Regions from separate parts of the Ligilactobacillus sp. LYQ60 genome, predicted to be linked through region 2. Evidence: predicted binding sites of a transcription regulator. Region 2 holds the regulator's gene; each other region holds the start of a gene.
What was found. Region 2 encodes LexA, which represses DNA repair genes until DNA is damaged. Its sites were predicted from a motif close to CNAACANNTGTTNG; they were not measured.
Positions count from the first base shown of each region.

Region 1: a site for LexA is predicted at 3,248-3,261, ahead of uvrB (excinuclease ABC subunit UvrB). Genes of this name have one in related genera too.
Region 3: a site for LexA is predicted at 2,774-2,787, ahead of dinB (DNA polymerase IV). Genes of this name have one in related genera too.

Region 1 is NZ_JBJFZV010000008.1:46,528-51,880, forward strand. Features, by position in the region: gene uvrA (excinuclease ABC subunit UvrA) at 1-1,177, opposite strand, end outside; gene uvrB (excinuclease ABC subunit UvrB) at 1,193-3,196, opposite strand; gene ACI3EZ_RS06900 (DUF1659 domain-containing protein) at 3,406-3,615, shown strand; gene ACI3EZ_RS06905 (DUF2922 domain-containing protein) at 3,648-3,893, shown strand; gene ACI3EZ_RS06910 (hypothetical protein) at 4,229-4,552, opposite strand; gene ACI3EZ_RS06915 (DUF4176 domain-containing protein) at 4,825-4,968, opposite strand.
Region 2 is NZ_JBJFZV010000003.1:140,345-145,697, reverse strand. Features, by position in the region: gene recN (DNA repair protein RecN) at 1-309, shown strand, start outside; gene ACI3EZ_RS04420 (YbhB/YbcL family Raf kinase inhibitor-like protein) at 397-906, opposite strand; gene lexA (transcriptional repressor LexA) at 924-1,547, opposite strand; gene ACI3EZ_RS04410 (DUF896 domain-containing protein) at 1,698-1,958, shown strand; gene ACI3EZ_RS04405 (YneF family protein) at 2,034-2,261, shown strand; gene ACI3EZ_RS04400 (lysophospholipid acyltransferase family protein) at 2,414-3,043, opposite strand; gene ACI3EZ_RS04395 (tRNA1(Val) (adenine(37)-N6)-methyltransferase) at 3,147-3,905, shown strand; gene ACI3EZ_RS04390 (GIY-YIG nuclease family protein) at 3,889-4,176, shown strand; gene rpsB (30S ribosomal protein S2) at 4,322-5,122, shown strand; gene tsf (translation elongation factor Ts) at 5,219-5,353, shown strand, end outside.
Region 3 is NZ_JBJFZV010000001.1:481,782-487,134, forward strand. Features, by position in the region: gene ACI3EZ_RS02340 (DEAD/DEAH box helicase) at 1-638, opposite strand, end outside; gene ACI3EZ_RS02345 (bifunctional oligoribonuclease/PAP phosphatase NrnA) at 638-1,597, opposite strand; gene dinB (DNA polymerase IV) at 1,654-2,733, opposite strand; gene ACI3EZ_RS02355 (hypothetical protein) at 2,894-3,403, opposite strand; gene ACI3EZ_RS02360 (SPFH domain-containing protein) at 3,421-4,380, opposite strand; gene ACI3EZ_RS02365 (NfeD family protein) at 4,377-4,841, opposite strand; gene ACI3EZ_RS02370 (hypothetical protein) at 4,854-5,353, opposite strand, start outside.

The sequences.
Region 1 (5,353 bases), on a different contig from region 2:
AGTCGCTACCGCTACTATGGTAGCGCCGATCAACATTGGGGATAACCCCCTCAAACTGCATATCAAGGTCGCGGGCGCCGCCCATTTCACTTCCTTGGAACTGGAAGTGGAACTGCCGCTCCCCGGCCCCGTACAAAACGGTGTGCTGATCAGCTTTACTGAGCTTTTCAAACGGCACGTCTAGGGGAATGCCAAACTGCCGGCAGGCCTGCCGCAACATTGTCGGGTAGTACTGCGCCGTTGCAGAGTTCCACGGCGCTACCGCGCCTTCTTCAAGCGACAAGCGCTTATCTGGAACAACTAAATCAGGATCAACCTCAATCTTATGGCCTAACCCGTCACACGCCGGGCAAGCCCCGTACGGTGCGTTAAACGAAAACAAGCGCGGCTCAAGCTCCCCAATCGTAAACCCGCAGTATGGGCAGGCAAAATTTTCGGAAAACTGCAAAGGAGCACCACCGATCACGTCGACCGTCATAAACCCATGGGTTAGTTTGAGGGCCGCCTCCACTGAATCAAAGAGCCGGGAGCGGATCCCCGGTTTGACAATAATCCGGTCAACAATCACCGCAATGGCGTGCTTCTTATTCTTTTCAAGTGCCGGCACCTCATCCAGGTCGTAACGTTCCCCGTCGACCATTACCCGGACAAACCCGGCCCGGCGAATCTTAGCTAATACCTGCTTGTGTTGCCCCTTCTTGTCCCGCACCACCGGCGCCAACAGTTGGAGTTTGGTTCGCTCCGGTAACTGCAGAATTCGTTCAACCATCTGTTGGGGGGATTGCCGCGTAATCACGTGACCATCGTGCGGACAAACCGGCGTGCCGACCCGGGCCCATAATAACCGCAGGTAATCATTAATTTCCGTCACCGTGCCAACCGTTGAACGCGGATTATGGGACGTCGTTTTCTGATCAATGGAGATGGCTGGTGAGAGCCCGTCAATCGCATCCACGTCGGGTTTACTGGTCTGCCCCAAAAACTGGCGGGCGTACGCCGACAAACTTTCCACGTACCGACGGCGCCCCTCCGCATACAACGTGTCAAATGCCAGTGAACTCTTTCCGGAGCCGGATAATCCCGTTACCACCACTAACTTGTTCTTAGGAATCGTAACGTCAATGTTTTTCAAGTTATGTTCCCGCGCTCCGTGAATCACAATCTTATTCTGTCCCACACTTTCACCTTCCGTTTACTCACCAATCTGTAATTTCAATTCCATAATCGTATCCCGGAGCGTCGCGGCTTCCTCGTAGTTTAGTTCCTTGGCCGCCCGCTGCATCTGCTGCTTTAAGTTGTTAATCAACTCGTGCTGCTCGGCCCGGCTCATCTTGCTAAACTCAACCTCATTTTCGGGTTCATCCGTATTTTCCGGTGTCCCGTTCGTCACTGAAATAGCCGCGCTAATCTTCTTCTTAATCGTGTGCGGTGTAATGTGATGTTCCTGGTTATATTGCTGCTGGAGGGTCCGCCGCCGCTTCGTTTCATCAATGGCCGCCCGCATCGACGCCGTTACCTCGTCCGCGTACATGATGACGTGACCGTGCTCGTTTCGGGCCGCCCGCCCAATCGTCTGAATCAACGAGCGTTCGTTACGCAAAAAGCCTTCCTTGTCAGCGTCCAGGATAGCCACCAGGGAAACCTCCGGCACGTCAATCCCCTCCCGCAGGAGGTTAATTCCAACCAAGACATCAAACTTGCCGAGTCGCAGGTCGCGGATAATCTTCGTCCGCTCCAGCGTTTTAATATCCGAATGGAGGTACTTCACCTTAATTCCTAGGTCTTTAAGGTAATCCGTCAAATCCTCGGCCATCTTCTTAGTAAGGGTCGTGACAAACACGCGCTCGTTCAGGTCAACGCGCTTATTAATTTCCCCCACGAGGTTATCCATCTGGCCCATCACCGGCCGCACCTCAACCTTGGGGTCCAGTAACCCCGTTGGCCGAATAATCTGTTCGGCCACGTGGGTGGTTCGGTCTAGCTCGTACGGCCCGGGTGTTGCAGACATATAGATAATCTGGTGGACGTGCTGTTCAAACTCGTTAAGCTTCAGTGGCCGGTTATCTACCGCACTAGGTAAGCGGAACCCATAATCCACCAACACCTGCTTGCGCGCAAGGTCGCCGTTGTACATCCCGCGCACCTGCGGCATCGTCACGTGGGACTCGTCGACCACAATCAGAAAATCATCCGGGAAAAAGTCCAGCAACGTGTGCGGTGGTTGACCGTGTTTTCGGCCTTCCAATGGTGCTGAGTAGTTCTCAATCCCCGGACAGTACCCCATCTCGCGCAACATCTCAATATCATAGGTGGTCCGCTGCTTGAGTCGTTGGGCTTCCAGCAGTTTCCCCTCCTTTTCAAAGTAAGTCTCCCGCTCTTCGAGTTCCTGCTGGATAGCTTTGATACCCGCATCCAGGTGCACCCCATCAATCATGAAATGGGATGCCGGGAAGATGGCCACGTGATCGCGGTCACCAAACACCTCACCGGTCAGCGGATCAATTTCACGCATCCGGTCAATTTCGTCCCCGAAAAATTCAATCCGCAACGCCCGCTCATCATGGGACGCCGGGAATACCTCGACGACATCACCGTGTACCCGGAACCGCCCCCGTTGAAAGTCAATGTCGTTACGGTCGTACTGAATATCAACCAACGCACGTAACAAATCATCCCGCTCAAGTTGCTGCCCAACCCGCAGGGAAATCACGTGTTTCTGGTATTCCACCGGATCCCCCAACCCGAAGATGGAGGAGACCGATGCCACCACAATTACGTCGTTGCGCTCCAACAACGAACTCGTCGCAGAATGCCGGAGCTTATCAATCTCATCGTTAATGCTGGAATCCTTCTCAATGTACGTGTCACTGGACGGAACGTACGCTTCCGGTTGGTAAAAATCATAATAACTAACGAAGTATTCAACCGCATTGTGCGGAAAGAACTGCTTAAACTCGCTATACAACTGTCCGGCCAGCGTCTTATTATGGGCTAACACCAGCGTTGGCTTATTAGCCTGCGCAATCACATTAGAAATCGTGAAGGTCTTCCCCGTCCCGGTCGCCCCCAGAAGAATCTGTTCCTTCGTTCCGGCTTGAATTCCCGCTGTCAACTGCTGAATAGCCTGGGGTTGGTCCCCCGTCGGGCGGTACTTGGACACCAACTCAAACTGGCGGTCCGCCTGCCGTTCAATCATGCGCACTTCCCTCCATTCGTACTAACTTAAAGTAATTCTATTCTACCACGCCGAACATACTTTCGCATCACACCGACTACGCGAACCGCGCCCCGGATTACCACCTCCCCTTCTTTTTTTAACGAAATATTTTCTTCCCCGTCAAAAATTACCGGCTGCTTCGTTATTAAGAGTGTAAGCTTACAAAATAATCACCAGGAGGAAGCGCCATGAATAACGATCATTGGAATAAGCTCAGTATCCGGCTGGGATGCACCGTCAAGGACAGTGCCCGGTTACGCCAGCGGGCGTTTAACAACGTCAACCCCACGGCAACCGATCAGACCATTCAGCAGTTTGCTAAACTGATTAGTCAGCTAACCGATGAACCGGTTAAGACAATCATGTTGACAGGGAACCGCACGATTGCGGTTCAATAGTCACCATCGCACCACTGAAAGGGGGAATCTAAATGAAAGTACTGAACCTCACGTTCCGGGATAGCCAGGGAAAAACACGTCGCGTTCGGCTCACCAACGTCACCACCGCTCATGATAAGGATACCGTTCACCAGATCATGGACCAATTGAGCGGACTTAAACTTTTTGTTGCTGCGGATGGCAGTGAACTGCTGGCACACCCAGTGGCCGCAGAGTACGTCGATACGACGGCTGCATCACTCTTCAAGGAAGAGAAAGCAGCACCAGTGACACACTAAGCACACTGGTTACCGAACAAATGGGGATGGTTACAACCATCCCCATTTTATTTTGAAAAAATTATATTCTGTTTCTTAATTACGCCCAGTGTGCCCGGCTCCTGGCCCCCAAACCCTTTACGTCTCATTCCGCAGCCGCATCATCCGTGCCCATAACTGTCGACGCCACCGGTAAACCGTACCGGGGGCCACCCCGGCCTCGCAGGCAATCTCCCTAACCGATAAATTACGGGTCAAACGTCCGATTAAAAAGATGCGCTCTCCGGTAGAAGCCTCCTGTAAAACCTGGTTAAGAAGCTGCTGAGCTTCAATTGTTTCAGCCGGTAGAAAATGAGTTACCAGGTGCGCGCTGCCCCCCCCCCTACTGCGGCGGGGATTAGACCGTAATTGACGGTTTTTTGGTGACGCCGTTCCCGCCGGAGATAATCGATTAATCCCCACCGGATGCGCTGGCTGGCATACATAATAATCTGGTGTTCGTCTTGAGCGGTAAACCGGGCGCAATAGTCGGCGTAGGCCGCCGCGAAAAGCAACTGCCCCTCCACGAAAAGATCTTCATAAAGCGGACTCCCCGGAGTAAGGTGAAGCCGGTGCAAGGCTGCATGGATAACCCGTTCCCGCGACGAAGACAATACGTATTCAAAATGGACTGGTTTCATTGGCTCCTCCTTGGGTTACCGAACAAAACCAGTCTATCAATTCAAATAATTTATGCGAGGTCAAATTGAACATAAAATGTGAAATTTAGATTCCTCGGTAAAAAATGATGCAATCCTATTTTAATATCCTATCCCAGCACTTTCGTCCATATCCAATGCCACGCATTCCCCGATTAATTGCTCTACGTGATTAACTGGATTTCCAACTGATATTTTTGTGTGACCATTTTAGTAAAATCATCCTTATTGAAAAACGGCATCTCATCCCCCATCTATCTTATGGGATACAAGAATGCGCCGTAATCGTAATGACCCTTTTCCCCAGATATAGTACCTTCTGGCATGATTGATACAATTATTAATTTTGAATTGTTTTTTGAAAATTTTGTTTTCACAACCGAGCCAATCGGTAACATGAAAACATCCCTTTTTATATATTTACCTTACATAACGAATACGTACATAAAGACCCTCTAGTATAAGGTATAACAGCATAGTATTCACATATACAATCATAAAAATCATCATAACATCATCTAATTGCAAATATGGATATTGGCCCCAATGAATTGTAGATAGTAGTACTAAATCCAACGGAATATATCCTAAAACAAACAGTAAACAATATTTAACATGAGAATTAATAACTTCCTCGTTTGGTTCAACTTTCTCGAACTGAGTTGCATCGTTCCGTCGATTAGCCTCGTAACCTAGTAAACCAATAATAATTGCAATCAACCACATCCACCAATGAAACGTTAGATGAAATCCACTTAACCAGTTAGTAAACGAATTAAAAAA
Region 2 (5,353 bases):
ATCATTTTTGATGAGGTGGATACCGGAGTAAGCGGCCGGGTAGCGCAGGCGATTGCTGAAAAAATTTACCAGATTGCCACTAATTCGCAGGTACTTTGTATTACTCATTTGCCTCAGGTGGCATCAATTGCGCAGCATCACTATTACATTGAAAAAATGGTGCGGGCAGGGCGTACAACCACGCACCTAACAGTGTTAAACGATGCGCAGCGGGTTGATGAGATTGCCCGGATGTTAGCTGGGAGCACGGTGACACCATTAACCCAGAAACATGCGCAGGAAATGCTGTCAGCAATGCAAAAAGAGTAAGAAAATAGTTATGTAAAAAGAGCAACGGGAGGGACTTACTGTCCCTCCCGTTGCTCTTTTTATTATGCTCGCTTCTTTCGTTTGGGGTTAATCAGCAGAATATGGAAGAGGTATCCGGGCGGTGTCAAGGACGTGGCCCTCCATGGCGTGCAGTAATTCATTCATCCAGTATCCTTGTGGGAGGGAGAGGAATGTGTTCAGCGCATATCCTGTAAGAAGGTAGTCATGAACGCCGTGCGGTGGTCGCGGTCCCGTATATCCTTGGCAAATTTCTGCTGGGGCAGTCACAAACCTACTGGCATTACTATTCTTTCCCTGAATGAACTGGGCAGCGAGTTGTCGGCTTGCATCTTCGGGCAATACAGGAGTTGTTGCGGGAAGATTGGCAAGGGTCCAGTGGATCCAAGCAAACCCACATACGGGAATAGAATCATAGTCAACAAGGGTAAGGGCCAGCGTTTTGGTTGTTTTTGGGAAACCGGTAAATGTTACCGGAAACGACCGTACCGGATGATTAGCAACTTGGTCTGTTTGGGGTGCTCGGCTTCCAAACTGGTCAGCAAGATGCCCGTCAACGAGTGGAACTGTAATTTTCATATGAAGTCCTCCAATAATTAAATTGTATTACGATAAAGGCCAATAACTTTTCCGAGAATGGTAATGTCAGGAAGAATAATCGGTGCCATGGTATCATTCTCAGGCTGTAGCCGGATATGATCCTTTTCTTTAAAGAATCGTTTGCACGTTGCTTCGTTTTCGGCTGTCATGGCAATAATAATATCGCCGTTATCAGCAAAACGTTGCTTGCGTACAATTACCTTATCTCCGTCAAGAATCCCCGCTTTTATCATACTCTCACCACGAATTGTTAGCATAAACAGGTCTTCGGCGGAACTAAATTCCGGAGGAAGCGGGAAAAACTCATCCGTATCTTCGATTGCTAAGATTGGTTGCCCCGCCGTAACGGTTCCAATTACTGGAATTTGTTTAGCGTGGGGGCGAATTCCTAATACTTCTTTTCCAGCAACGGTAACTTCAATGGCCCGGGGTTTAGTAGGATCCCGCTGGAGATAACCCTTCTTTTCAAGACGAGCAAGGTGGCCGTGAACGGTTGAAGTTGACGAGAGGCTAACAGCCTGACAAATTTCTCGTACGGTTGGCGGGTACCCCTGTTTATTAACGTGATCATAGATATAGCGTAAGACGGCAATCTGCCGCTTTTCGGTTGGTTGAGACATTTTATAACTCCTATAATAAGTACTCTCTATCGCTAGGATACCATAGAAGAACGCTGTGGTGCAAACGGATGTTCGCACCATGCTTGTACCACTCCGCGGTTTTCGGTAAAATAAATGGTGATAAATGTGTAAACAAAGGAGGAGTGGACAGTGGCAGATGAACGACAGGGGAAGATTCCGCAGGACTTAATTGATCGGATTAATGAATTAGCCCGGAAGAAAAAGGCGACGGGGCTTACCGTAGAGGAGCAGGCTGAACAAAAACGACTGCGGGAAGATTACCTAGCACGGTTTCGCGCAAACTTTCGGAGTCAGGTTGAAATGTTACAGGTATATGATAAAAACGGAAAAGAGGTCACGCCCGAAAAGGTTAAGCAGATTCAGCGGGACCGCGGGCTCCGGGACGATTAAGTGAAGCGGGTGTTGCTCCGCTTCTTATTATTATGTAGAATTGTTAGGTGAAAGTTTAGAAAGGGGAATTTTAGGATGTCAACAGGGATATGGATTCTAATTGTAGTAATTGGCGTAGTTGGCGGATTTGTAGGGGGCTTCTTTTTTACCCGGAAATACATGGAAAATTACTTCAAAAATAACCCGCCGTTTAACGAGCAAATGTTACGGACGATGATGGTTCAGATGGGACAACGCCCGTCAGAAAAGAAATTGCACCAAATGATGACAGCAATGAAGGCCAGCTACAAGAAGCAAAACTAATTATCGGGATGTAGGGGCGAAGAAAACGGGTATAGGGAAAATCGTAAAGCAGCGAGTCAATTCAGCCCGTTTATTTTGGCACTAGGTTATCCATCAGAAGTAAAGAGGTTAGGGCTTAACGCCCCAACCCCTTTACTTTTATTCACATTTGATCATTGTTTTTTAGTTTTAGTGGGATCCTGGTAAACATAATTTGGATCGATTTGGTTATCAAGCTGCTGGAAAGCAGTATTCATTTGTTCAAGGATCAGAGCTTGTTTGTCTTTACTAAGGCGTCCTTGTCCAACGGTGATCGGGTTACCAAACGCAATGGTTGATTTGTGGCGTTTTAATATGTCCCGGAATGTGAGGGGGCCTTGGTAAACGGCGGGGACAATTGGGACGTTGGCCATTTTGGCGATGAGAAGTACGCCGCCCTTTAACTTTTGGGAGTGGCGGGTTCCGGACGGAAACATAATGAGGGAGATATCCCGTTCCTTCAGCCACTTAACGGGGGTTTTAATTGCCTTTATGCCTGGTTTACTCCGGTCAACCGGAAAGGCGTTGAGGTGGGTAATCAACCAACGCAAGAGTGGGTTTTTGAAGAGCTCCTTCTTGGCCATGTAGCAAAATTGTTTAGGGGTTGCTGCCCATGAGAGGTAGACCATGTCAAACCAGGCGCGGTGCGGAGCAACAAGAATGTAGTTTCCCTCAGGAAGGCGTTCTTTATTTAAAACGCGGGGTGCTCCGTTAATGATTCGGAGAAACGTGGTTCCGATAAAACGGATAAACGAGAAAAACACGGTGGTCATTCCTTTCGCATGTAATGGTAAAATTAAATCATGACTAGTATGCCGGATTTTTGTACCGGGTGCAAGAAGGAACTGGTGAAACGGAGGGGAAGTAGTGCAGGTAAGGTTACAGTCAGATGAGCGGATTGATCAGTTATATGCCCACGACATTCGAATTATTCAAAGCCCAAGTGTTTTTTCGTTTTCCCTTGACGCGGTGCTTCTAGCGGACTTTGCCCGCCCTATACTGAAAAGAACCGGACAAGTTGTTGACCTCTGCGCGGGGAACGGCGCAGTGGGACTGTTTTTATCAGCAAAAACCCGGGCCACCATTACTGCTGTTGAGCTTCAGCCTCGGTTAGCTGATATGGCCCGGCGCAGTGTTTTGCTAAATAATTTAGAAAACCGGATGCAGGTATTAACGTTAGACCTGAATGATGCGTTTACGCGGATTCCTAAGGATTCGGTAGATACGGTTACGTGTAATCCCCCGTACTTTCCGGTAACCCCGGTAAGTAAGAAAAACCCCAACCGGTACCTTGCCGTTGCTCGTCACGAGTTAACGGTAACCCTTGAGCAGGTTATTCGAATAACTAGTGGGCTTTTAAAAACAAATGGGCATGCTTATTTGGTGCATCGACCGGACAGGCTAGGTGAATTGATTATGCTGATGAGAGAATACCGGCTTGCGCCTAAACGGGTACGATTGGTTTACCCGAAGGCGGGCCGGGACGCCAACATTGTGCTGGTCGAAGGGATTAAGGATGGCCGCCCGGGAGGCATGCGGTTTGAACCACCAGTGCTAACTTACGGGAAGGACGGGCAGTATACGCCAGCAGTGAGGGAGATGTTGTACGGTGACGCCCACCAGTGAACAAAAATATTACTTTTACGTCCTGCTGTGCGCCGACCAGACGCTGTACGGTGGGTTTACGACGGACAAAAAACATCGGCTTGCTATGCATAACAGCGGACGGGGGGCCAAGTACACCCGTACCCGGCGGCCGGTAAAGATGATTTATTCTGAGGAATATTCAACTAAATCAGCAGCCTTAAAAGCGGAGTATGCGTTCAAACATCAATCCCGCCACGCAAAAGTGCGTTTTTTACGCCAACATGGCGTAATTGTTTCCGAAAGGTGTTGAATTTTGGGAACAAATCCGGTAAACTAGGAAAGGCGTTGTTCGGCAACGCTAGTTTACACTCCGGTGGATGAAAACGGGGGTGCTCGGATGAGTCCTTGTCTTCGTGGAGATCGGAGGAAGCAAAAACAATATGGAGGGAATTTCAATGGCAGTTATTACCATGAAGCAGTTGCTTGAAGCCGGGGTGCACTTTGGTCACCAAACCCGCCGGTGGAATCCAAAAATGAAGGAATACATCTTCACCGAACGGAACGGGATCTACATCATTGATTTACAGAAGACGGTTAAGTTAATTGATGAAGCCTACGACTACATGAAGGATGTTGCCGCAAACGACGGCGTTGTTCTGTTTGTGGGTACCAAGAAGCAGGCCCAGGACTCAATTGAAGAAGAGGCTAAGCGGTGTGGTCAGTTCTACGTTAACCATCGTTGGTTAGGGGGAACGTTGACTAACTGGAATACAATCCAGACCCGGATCAAGCGGTTAAAGCAGATCAAGAAGATGGCTGAAGACGGTACGTTTGACCGGCTTCCAAAGAAGGAAGTTGCTAAGTTAGAAAAGCAGCGTGACCGCCTGCAGAAGTTCCTTGGCGGGATTGAAGACATGCCGCGGATTCCAGACGTTCTGTTCATCGTTGACCCGCGGAAGGAACGGATTGCCGTTAAGGAAGCCCAGAAGCTGAACATTCCGATTGTTGCCATGGTCGACACGAACGCTGATCCGGATGAAATCGACGTTAAGATTCCGTCAAACGATGATGCTATCCGGGCCGTTCGTCTGATTACTTCAAAGATGGCTGACGCAATCGTTGAAGGTCGTCAGGGTGAAGACGACAACGATGTTAATGAAGAATCATTCAATAACAAAGATGATGCTAAGGCTGACTCAATTGAAGACATCGTTGAGGCCGTTGAAGGTGACAACGACAAAAAGGATGCTGAATAATTAATCAACAATCTTGGGCTGTCTCGGGAGGGCGTTAAGCCCGAACGGGGCGGCTTTTTATTAAACAACGAACTAGAAGAAAGGGAGGCCACAAAAATGGCAAGTATTTCTGCAAAGCAGGTTAAGGAACTCCGTGATAAGACGGGTGTTGGAATGATGGACGCCAAGAAGGCGCTGGTTGCGTGTGACGGTGACATGGACAAGGCAACGGACTTCTTACGTGAAAAGGGC
Region 3 (5,353 bases), on a different contig from region 2:
ATTACATGCTGGTTTTCCACCACTTCGACTACCGGATTTTCCATGTATTTCCGTAAAAATGGGCGTAATTTTTCCGGAATCGTGGCGGAAAAGACCATCATTTGAAGATCACGCGGCATTGCTCCGGCAATGGCATCCGTTTCCGCTAAAAAACCGAGGTCGAGCGTCATATCAGCCTCGTCAACCACCAACATTTTAGTGCGGTGAACATCAAGCGCGCCTCGCCGAATCAAATCATTGATTCGCCCTGGGGTACCAATAACAATCTGGGGTTGTGCCCGCTGAAGCTTGCTGATTTGGCGTTGTTTATCAGTTCCTCCCACGTAATTTTGCACCACGATCGCCGGGTTAAACCGCACAATCTGCTTGGCGGCATCGTAAATTTGATAAGCCAATTCCCGACTCGGGGTTGTAATAACAGCTTGAACCGACTGAATCCGGGGATCAACCGCGTTAAAAATCGGAAGAAGAAACGTATGCGTCTTCCCGCTTCCAGTCTGAGATTGCCCCACAACACTTTTCCCCGCCATAATCGTTGGGATTAGCCGTTGCTGCACTTCCGTCGGACGGCTAAAGTTAATCGCTGCCAACGCCTTCATGATAAACGGCTGAAATTTAAAATCTGCAAAGGTCGCCATCACTGGTGTTCCTCCTCATACTTCGCTGCGAGAGCATCTAACTCAGCCACGTAGTCCGGGATCTGCTCTTCATCATGTAAAACCGCTCCACTAGCAAGGGGATGACCGCCACCATCGTGCTTCTTTGCCAATTCATTAATCACCGGCGCCTTTGACCGAATTCGGAGCCGGTATGTTCCGTCCCGTTGCTCAACAATTACGGTCCAACACAAAACATCCGCAATCATCCCGGGAAGGGAAACAACACTGGACGTCCCAGCATCCTTAATTCCTAACCGGGCAATATCTTCCAGTTTAATCACAACAAAAGCAGCGTGATGCGCTGTAATCTCCATATTTTGATATACAAATGCAGCCAACCGCGCCTCCGGAAGGGAAATATCGCTTAACTTCCGGTTAACCGCCGGAGCATCAATTCCCTGCCGGAAAAGTTTAGCAACAACCTCCAACGTATGCGGTGTCGTATTATCGTACATAAACCGGCCAGTATCCCCAACAATCCCGGCATACAGCATCCGGGCTGCTTCGGGCGTTAAGTGAAGCTTCCCGTGGCTCGCTGAAACAAGGTCCACTATCAGTTCAGACGTACTTGATGCTTCTGGGACAACCCAGTTTAACGGCGCATACTGATCTTCTGCTGGATGATGATCAATTTTAATGAGATCAGCTCCCGTAGTATACCGGGCATCGTCAACCCGCGGCGCATTTGCCGTATCCAAAACAATCACCAAAGCGTGCTGATAAACCGCATCGTCAATGGTCTGTTCCTTGGCAATCCAATCAAGGCTGTGCACGTCTTGCCCAACCTGATAGACCTGCTTACCCGGAAAACTTGCCCGCAAAATGGTTGCCAACCCTGCTTGAGCTCCCACGGCATCCGGATCCGGCCGCTGGTGGCGGTGAATAATAATCGTTGGTGCAGCTTCAATCTTATTAATAATTTCATCTTGTACTGTCATCCTTATCGGTCCCTTCTTCAAAACCTTCCTGTTACCCAGTATAGCAAATTCCCCGCCTAAAGCGGGAGGCGGATGTTCTCAAAGGCAACGTCATCCAGGTTAGTCATCGTCAAACCCAACAGCCGAACGTTAATAGCATCCGGTTGAACCACGTCAAATAATTGCTGCCCATACCGTTGAATTTCTTGAACATCATTTTCAAAGTAATCATCCAGGGTAATCCGCCGCGTAACCGTTTCAAACGCCGCATTCCGCACCTTAATGACAAGCGTCTTCCCGTGTTTTTGTTTCCGGTGAAGTTCACTAACAAGCCGTTCGGCCGTCGCATGCATTACGCGCTCAACTTCAACACCACTCATCAATGGCTGGTCAAACGTTCGTTCACTTCCAATTGATTTGCGCTCCCGTTGCCATTCAACTGGTCGGGGATCAATCCCCCGAATCCGTTCATAAAACAGGTGACCCGCCTTACCAAAGCGCCGGATTAACTCCGTATCGCTCACCGCATATAAGTCCGCCCCCGTTTCAATTCCCATAGCATGCATTTTTACAACGGTCTTCTTCCCCACGCCCCGAATGGTCTCAATGGGAAGCGGATCAAGAAAGGCCCGCACATCCTCCTGCCGGACAACCGCCACACCAACTGGTTTACGGTATTCCGATCCAAGCTTTGCTAAAAATTTATTTGGCGCCACCCCTACCGAACAAGTCAGGTGGGTTTGCTCAAAGATGGCCCGTTGAATCTGGCGGGCAACCACAATTGCTGACCGGATTCCCTGTTTATTTCGCGTAACGTCCAAGTATGCCTCATCCAAAGCAACCGGTTCAATCATATCGGTATACTCGTGAAAAAGCGCATGAATCTGGTCGGAAACCCGGTGATACTTGGGAAAGTCTGGCCGCCGAAAGTGAGCTTGTGGGCACCGCCGAAGGGCCTCTTGTGCACTCATGGCCGAGTGAATCCCGTATTGCCGCGCAATGTAATTGGCAGTTGCCACTACCCCATGTCCCCCGGAATGTCGAGGATTCCGGCTTACCACAAGCGGCACGTTTTGTAATTCTGGGTGATCCCGCATTTCAATTGATGCGTAGAAGGCGTCCATATCGACGTGAATAATTTTTCGTTGTCCAACCACAAAATCATCCCCACAATCGTTCTTCCTTTTATTAAAACGCCGCACACGTGTTCGTGCAACTTCTTTTAATTTTACGCTAAAAAAGAGGCCGGAATCTATGATCCAACCCCTCGCATATTCAAATCCCTCACGGTGAAATGCTTATTTTTCGTAAAAATCATCATCGCTGCTGAACATGCCTAACCACAAAGAAAACAATGGTGGTTATAACTGCGGTAATAATGAATACATTAGCCATCGCAAAATCGCACAGAAGACTAATCCCCGCCATCGCCTTATCTGCACCGTGTAATGCAGCCGCCATCAACCACCGGTCCATCGTTTCAACAATCACAATCTGCGCAATCCATCCTAGGATAACGGTCACCATCATCACCCCCAGAGCGGCAAACCCACTTTGACGTAATGACAGAACATTGCGTAACGTCCACCACGCTAGTAGCCAAGCAATTAATACGTAACCACACCACATAATTCGTGAAACGACGACCTGCGCATAGAGCGAAGAATGCCTCAAAAATATTTCCGCAGTAAAATTCAGCGCCATCTCAACAAAGGTTAGTATAATGGCAAGCGTCCATAACCGTGCTATCCCCTTCTTGGACGGGACGTTTTCCCCCGACTGCTTAGGAGCCTTCCGGACACCATAACTAAACTGTTTCCGTTCCATTGAGTATCCTCGGCGCGTTAGTTCTGCTGGTCAGTCGTGGCCTGTTTTTTAGCGGGAGCATCCGTTACGCTGGCCTTAAACACGGAGCCAAGGCTCGCAATGTTCTGCAACTCACTCGGAATTACCAACTTTGTTGCTTGTCCATCCGCCAACTGCTTAACGGCCTCTAAGCCCTTAACGGTTAACGTCTGATCCGTTACGTCCGCCTGACTAATTGCACTCAGTCCGTCAGCTGTGGCCTGTTGAACCTGCCGAATTGCCTCAGCCTGCCCTTCAGCTTCCAAAATTCGGGACTGCTTTTGCCCCTCAGCGACCTGAATCGCTGATTCCTTATCGGCCTGAGCCTGCAAAATTTGAGATTCTTTTTGCCCTTCCGCCTGCAGAATTGCGGCTTTCTTGTTTCCTTCAGCAGCCAGCACCTGAGCCCGGCGTTCCCGTTCAGCTTTCATTTGCTTTTCCATGGCATTCTGAATTTCAGCCGGCGGCGTAATATCCTTTACTTCCACCCGGTTAACCTTGATTCCCCACTTATCGGTGGCGCCATCCAAAATGGTCCGCATTTTGGTATTAATGATGTCCCGGCTCGTTAATGTCTCGTCAAGATCCAAATCCCCAATAATGTTCCGAAGCGTCGTTGCCGTTAAGTTTTCAAGCGCGGCGACCGGGTTTTCAATTCCGTAAGTCGTCAGTTTAGAATCCGTCACCTGAGAATAAACCACGGTATTAATCTTAATCGTAACGTTATCCTTCGTAATCACCGGCTGTGGTGGAAAATCCATTACCTGTTCCTTAAGGGAGTTCTTAGCTACCACATTGTCGACAAACGGAACCAGAAAGTGAACACCGTTTGTCCAGGTAGCGTAGTAACTTCCCAATCGCTCCACAACCCAGCTTTGACTCTGACTAACAACCCGAATATGACCGAGTACGTACACAACTACCGCAACTAAAATCAGCAATAAAATTAAAAAAATCATTTGTCATCCTCCTGCTTAATTTTTTCCACTGTCACCGTAACGCCATTCAGCGCAGTGACCACTACCTGGCAACCAACGGGTAAATCATGATCAGCTGTTGCTTTCCAATCATCCCCTGCAACCGTTACCCGACCAGTACCATCCTTAACCGCAACCGTTACCCGCCCGTGCTTTCCAATCACGGTTTCCGCAATATTGAGCGGGTGATAGCCATGCCGTTGTAGCAAGTGCTTGGCAAGCGGGTGAAAAATTACTCCCAGAATAATCCCGGTTACTAAAAACTGAACTAGCTGAACCGTTAAGCTAACGTGGCACACCTGCAACCCCAGGCTAACGACTGAACTAACGGCAAACCAAATTGCCACTAACTGGGTCGTAAACAACTCGATGATAAGAAAGAGCGCCGCCAGGCCGGCCCAAATCCAAAGCAACGTCGTTGGGGTTAGTCCCAATTCGTTCATTCCCTTCACCTCCTAGTTTCCAATATAGGTCAACGAAACTACGTCCGGGTTAATCTCAATCTTTGTCCCCTTCTTTAAGGTTACCGTTGTTGTTTCGTGTTTTTTAAGGCGAGCAAACGTTGTAAGCCCATCCGCCTTTCCAATGTTACCCGAGCCACTCAAAACCCGGACTTTGTACCGCCCGGCTGGTAAGTCTTGCCCCACCGCGTATACGGCTGAACCAAGAATCAGGTTATGGGGCTTGGGGGGCAGCTGAACCCGCTGGAGGTGAACCGCACCACTAGCCACTTCAATCTTCTGGTCTTTCTGGATGGCTACCACCACACTTGTGTAGTGATGCTTCTTCATGTTTGGATGAGCATATAGTGTGAAGTAGTCATAACAATTATTACCATCAAATGACACAATAGATTGATCATCAGCCCTCGTTGTATCACAGTAGGTTACCTGATAAATTCCCGGTTGCACATCAGCGGTTGACCGGACCGAATCACCATTATAGATAAATTGGT